2 regions of the Lysinibacillus sp. PWR01 genome follow, and region 1 is predicted to be linked to the other one. Evidence: predicted binding sites of a transcription regulator. Region 1 holds the regulator's gene; the other holds the start of a gene.
The links. The regulator LexA, encoded in region 1, represses DNA repair genes until DNA is damaged. The targets are predictions, from matches to a motif close to CGAACATATGTTCG.
Positions count from the first base shown of each region.

Region 1 (3,210 bases):
GAAATCATTGTTCAGTTACATGGCTATGGGGCTATCGTTGTACAACATGAAATCGATCATTTAAATGGCATCATGTTTTATGACCGAATAAATAAAGAGCACCCATTCCAACTGCCTAATCATGTTATCATCGAAAGCTTTTCTTCCTTTCAATAGTCTCTTTACAGAAAAAAAGATTAGCAGGAATATTATTTTCCTGCTAATCTTTCTTGGTGCTCTTGGAAACGACGATGTACAGTCGCCTTACTTACCTCAAAGCCTAACCCTCTAAGCGTTATAGAAATTTCTTCAAAGGTAAATCCTCGTTTGCGTAGCTTCACAATTTCATCTACAGGTAGATCTTTACGCTCCTGACCTTGCGGATTACCCCGGTTCGATAAATTATTTTCAGGACGATAACCGTTTTCTACAGCACGTCGCATACCACGGCGTATTTTAGCATTATGAATTCTACGCTGATATTCCTCTACAATCGCTAAAATTTCAAGCAGCATCGTGTCCATTTCATTTAATTGGACTGGGCCTGCATCACGCATAGAAAAAACATCCGTTGCTGATTTTTGTAATAAATGCAATACAGCCATCCTCGCATTGCCTCGTCCTAAACGAGTTTCATCTTGTACAAAAAGGGCATTAATGTCCTTATCTTTTATGAAATCAAGCATTTCTAGTAAGCCTTCACGTTCTACATCATAGCCACTATGCTGATCTTTAAACACGCCCTTCACCGCATAGCCTTGCTCTTTAGCATAGTGCAACAACTCTTCCTGCTGGCGCTCTAATGAGGAACTTTGTGTTTCTTTTTCAGTACTTACACGACAATAGACAACAGCCGACAGTTGATTATTTATCATTGTTCATTTCTCGCAATTTCGATAGTATTGATGGGACTGGCTTGATCACTCACGACAGGAATGACTAGAGATTTTCCTGCTACAATTTTAATATCCGCTAGTTCATTTTCAGTTTTTACAAGCTTTATCCAATCATCTGTACTCATTTTACCACGATATTGCTCCGCTAACGACCACAAGCTATCCCCATGTTCGATTTGGATTTCTGCGTAACTAACTTTTCCAGGATCAGTGATGTAAAGATATGCTGCAAATAGTAGACAAGCTCCTAATAAAATTGAGATATGTGTGTTTTTTTTAAACCATGTCATAATCATTACCCCTTTTAAGAATGTTTGTTCGGAATGTATGTTCTCATAATAAAGCGAACAAACGTTTTTGTCAAACACTTTTCGAACCTATGTTTGCATACATGTTCGCATTCTGTTATACTATCAAATAAGAAGAATGATATTAGAAAAAAGAGGTGAGCACTCATGAAAAAAGTTTCGAAAAGACAAGAGGACATTTTAGCTTTCATTAAGGAAGAGGTACGAGCTAAGGGCTATCCGCCATCAGTACGTGAAATTGGTGAAGCAGTTGGCCTTGCTTCCAGTTCAACTGTTCATGGTCATTTGGCTCGATTAGAACAAAAGGGTTTTATTCGTCGAGATCCAACAAAGCCACGTGCAATTGAAATTTTAGAGCCTGAAGAATCCATCCAAAAGCAACAGGTGATTCATGTACCACTTGTCGGGAAGGTTACAGCTGGTTCTCCCATTACAGCTATTGAAAACATTGAAGAATACTTCCCATTACCCGATACGTACGGCACAAGTGAAGATCAATTGTTCATGCTAGAAATTATGGGGGAATCAATGATTGAAGCTGGGATTCTAGATGGGGATTTAGTCATTGTGAAACAAAAGGCAACAGCTAATAACGGGGATATTGTTGTAGCTATGACAGCTGAGGATGAAGCAACTGTAAAACGTTTCTTTAAAGAGAAAAACCATTTCCGTTTACAGCCTGAAAATTCATCTATGGAACCTATTATCGTCGATCAAGTTTCGATTTTAGGACAAGTTGTAGGTCTTTACCGTCGTGTACATTAATCATTAAAGTAGGTTTCGAGGATTATGTTCCTTCTTAGAGCATGTATCCTCTTTTTTACGCAAAAAAAGAATCCAATCATGTATGGATTCTTTGTACAATGCCCCATCTAAGCTTCCTTCTTAAATTTCAAGCTAGCTTCAACAAAGGCTGAAAATAGTCTTTGAGCACTGTCATCTCCTGCTATGGCCAGTTCCTCAGGATGCCACTGAACAGCCAAGCAAAATGGTAATTCCTCATGAACTACCGCTTCGATAATACCATCATTTGATTTTGCTGCTACTTTTAATTTTTCCGCTAAAACATTCACTGCTTGATGATGAAATGAATTCACTGCCAGTTTCTCTTGTTCTACTATAGTCGCTAATAAATTGTCAGCAATAACCTGTACAGAATGGGTAGCTACAGCTCGACCTGATTGCTGCGTATGTTGGAGTAACTTGGTACTAAAATGGTCACTATCAATGTCCTGATATAAAGTACCACCTAATGCAACATTTAATATTTGAATCCCTCGACAAATACCGAAAATAGGCATTTTCCGTTGGAATGCAGCTTCAATTAAGGCTAATTCAACCGTATCTCGCGCTGGATGAATTTTTCCAAGCTTTAATGAAGGCTCGGCCCCGAACAGAAATGGATGCACATCATGGCCACCCGATAACATTAAACCATCCGTCATGGCTAAAATCTGTGCTGCCTCTTCCTCTACTCCAATCGGAATAATCAGTGGAATTCCACCTGCTTCAATAATGCTTTTGCTGTAAGCAGCATTTAATCGAGAGGATAAATCATCCTCCACAAAGGCTGTAATACCAATAATCGGTTTCACTTGCTTCCCTCCACATTCTTGAAGATTAAACAATTACCAAAAGCCTAAATACCAATTGATTAATAGATCGCCATAGAAATAAACAATGACTGCGGCCAGTGCAATAGAAGGCCCAAACGGAATGGGTGTTTTTCTCCCCTGTTTGTTCTTCGATAACACAGTAAATCCGACAATCATACCAATAACAGCAGCTAAAAACAGCGTTAACAGTGTATCAATTGTACCCAGAACGAGACCAATTAAAAAGAATAATTTAATATCGCCTCCACCCATGCCACCGTTCGATAGCACAGCAATTATATATAATATGCCAAAACCAACAACAGCACCCACAAGAGAGTCCCACCAAGGTGTTAATGGTGATAGAACTCGTCCAATAGCAAGCAAGGGTAAAAAGAATAATAGCACCTTATCTGGAATCTGCATATAGGC
Region 1 covers NZ_JBHERJ010000047.1:322,713-325,922, reverse strand. Annotated here, with positions in the region: gene def (peptide deformylase) at 1-156, shown strand, start outside; gene ACEVFT_RS08980 (YneB family resolvase-like protein) at 189-854, opposite strand; gene yneA (cell division suppressor protein YneA) at 851-1,165, opposite strand; gene lexA (transcriptional repressor LexA) at 1,331-1,948, shown strand; gene ACEVFT_RS08965 (gamma-glutamyl-gamma-aminobutyrate hydrolase family protein) at 2,056-2,778, opposite strand; gene ACEVFT_RS08960 (prepilin peptidase) at 2,812-3,210, opposite strand, start outside.

Region 2 (3,210 bases), on a different contig from region 1:
GCCACTCTTCCTCTTGGTGTACGTTGAATAAGGCCAATTTGCATCAAATAAGGCTCGTATACATCTTCTATTGTAACTCGTTCTTCACCAATCGATGCAGCAAGTGTATCTAAGCCTACTGGACCTCCTTGGAACCGCTCAATCATGTTGGTTACAAGTTTATGGTCAATATGATCAAGCCCTCTAGGATCTACTTGTAACAGCTCTAACGCTTGCTGTGCAAGACCCTCCGTTATCATACCATCTCCAAGCACTTGTGCATAATCTCGCACTCGTTTCAATAAACGATTGGCAATTCGAGGTGTTCCACGTGAGCGTCTCGCCATTTCCGTTGCTGCTATTTGCTCAATTTCGACCTCAAACAAATGAGCACTTCGCACAACAATTTCAGCAAGTGATTGATCATCGTAATATTCTAAGCGTAGTAACACTCCAAAACGATCCCTTAAAGGAGCTGATAATGCACCAGCTCTTGTTGTTGCACCTACAAGGGTAAAGGGAGGTAATTCAAGTCGTACAGAACGTGCTTCAGGACCCTTCCCCACCACAATATCTAAACAGAAGTCTTCCATTGCTGGATATAAAACTTCTTCAATAGCACGGGGGAGTCGATGGATTTCATCTATAAATAAAACGTCCCCAGGCTCTAGTGAACTTAAAATAGCTGCCAAATCTCCAGGACGCTCAATGGCGGGTCCACTTGTCATGCGTACATTGACATTCATCTCATTCGCAATAACAGCAGCTAATGTTGTTTTACCAAGTCCCGGAGGTCCATATAACAACACATGATCTAAACTTTCTTGGCGAAGCTTTGCCGCTTCAATGAATATTTGTAAGTTTTCCTTTACTTTATGTTGCCCAATATACTGCGCTAATTTTTGAGGGCGTAAAGATAATTCAAACTGCTCATCATAGCTACCTGCTTCACTTGCCATCATACGTTCAGACATGCACCTTCCCTCCTTTCCTTATTTTAATTTTAGCAGTAGTTGCAATGCTTGTTTCATAAAGGCATCTGTCGTTTCCAGTTTGTCGTTATCCTCTAGCTGTGGTTTAATTTTTTCAAGCTCTTTTTCAGAATAACCAAGTGCCATTAAAGCAAGTAAGGCTTCTTCTAGTTCATGTTTATAAGGATTCACACCAAACAATGGTAACTCATCTTCTGCACTAGGTAACTCCAATGTATCTAATAATGAGCCTAGCTTACCCTTCAAGTCGAGGATCATTTGACGTGCTGTTTTTTTTCCGACTCCAGGGAACTTCACTAAAAATGTTTCGTCCTCCCGTTCGATTGCACTAATAACCTGTTGTGGATTGCCCGTAGCTAAAATAGCTAGTGCTCCCTTTGGCCCTATTCCCGACACTAAAATAAGCTTACGGAATAGCTCACGCTGATCTAGATTAGGGAAACCATATAAAACGTGTGCATCTTCTCGTACATGCAAATGAACATATATCTGTTGTTCAAGGGCAGATGTTCGAAAAGCAAACGGATTGGGCGTATTGAGTTGCCAGCCAATCCCTTGTTGTTCTAGCACAATAAATTCAGGTGTAATACGAGTAATTTGTCCTTTTAAATAATCATACATCTATAATCCCTCACAATCATCGTCTTCGATTATAGCATATAGCGAACGAATGCTCGACAAAAAGTAGCGTCAAAAACGCCGTTCCCAGACAAAAATGACCGCCAAATGACGGTCATTTCTTGACAAATCTATCAATATCGTACCACAGTTTTGGCCAATAGGTGAGGGCTCGTTTTGTAAATGGCACTAAATAATCTAAAAATACTAGCTGTTGCTCTAGTGGTAAATCTATAGCAAAAAGCCATTCTCGTAATAACTCATTCGGATATTTCAAACGATGAAGCTTTCTTTTATCCAGACGTTTCAGCTCAGGTAACTCTGCAAAAATCTTTCCAAGATCATAATCTACAGCAGGCAACACACGATGTAACCATAAAATATACTCATCATCCGCTTCACCAAGGTGCGCTAAATCAAAATCAATTAATCGCAATTGTCCATCAGAGCACCATAAGAAATTATGATGGACTACATCCCCGTGTAATAGCGTAATCTCTTTTTCAGGTGCATCTTCTAATGCAATCAATTGTAATGATTTATCACTATAATGCAGTATTTGATCGATTTCTTCTTTCGTTAAAAATGTTCGAAGCTCATTTCTTCTACTTTTAAAACGCATATGACGCATTTGCCATTTTAAAAGCTGTGAGTAGGTATGCAAGCCTGGCACGCGCTGCCAAGCAATTTTTTTATGTGTGTCATGTAAAGCTATTAATAATCTAAGAGATTCCTTACGATCTTTTTTATGCGCAAAGTTAGCACCATGGCTTCCTTCTTGCCACATTTGAACAATTAACTGCTCATCATCGCTCTGAACTAATGGTAAGATCAAAGAAGGATCCATACGTCCTAACTGGCGATGAATGGTTCTTACCTTCTCCGCAATTTCTACTTGCTTTGCACGTTTGACAAAATAATTATTCGATTGATACTTATATTTCCAAATATTTGGCTTTACCTCTTCTACAATATACGCTTTTTCACCATCGATAAGGCGTCATCCCGCCTGGGAAATAGTGCGGTGACATCCATGGTCCTGCTGCTGATGGACACGGTGGTGGACAATGTGTCGGACATGGGGGTGGCGGACAATGACAAGGGTCCATTTGCCAATTAGGCATCATCATTGGTTGTGTATTACAGCCACAGGAATGACCCATGTTCATATCAGGCATCATCATTGGTTGTGTACCACAACCACAGGGCTGCCCCATATTCATATCAGGCATCATATCCATTTGTGGCTGCATTTGGTGATTTTGTGTATGGAAGAATGGTGACGTGGACTCTAAAAAGTCTTCCATCCCACCCACTTTATGATCAGGCATGTCACAGGACATTGGCTGCTGTGGCATCGTATAATGCTCCACCTGCGGCTGCATTGGCATCGGCCACCACATTTGATGATAGATTGGCTGATGGCAACTTGAACAATGTGGCACGGCAGGCATTTGTGGCATGATATGCATTGGTGGATGTGGTGCTGGTTGTGGCATTGGCATTGGCTTCGGTTTAGCTACAGGTGGTGGTTGCGGTGTAGGTGCTGGCGGTGGCTGTATTTGCACAGGTGGTATTGTAACAGTTTGCTCCATTTGTGGCATCACCAATTGTTGGTGCC
Region 2 covers NZ_JBHERJ010000079.1:29,844-33,053, forward strand. Annotated here, with positions in the region: gene ruvB (Holliday junction branch migration DNA helicase RuvB) at 1-953, opposite strand, end outside; gene ruvA (Holliday junction branch migration protein RuvA) at 972-1,592, opposite strand; gene ACEVFT_RS17220 (phosphotransferase) at 1,705-2,583, opposite strand; gene ACEVFT_RS17225 (LysM peptidoglycan-binding domain-containing protein) at 2,573-3,210, opposite strand, start outside.
Region 2: a site for LexA is predicted at 1,635-1,648, ahead of ruvA (Holliday junction branch migration protein RuvA). Genes of this name have one in related genera too.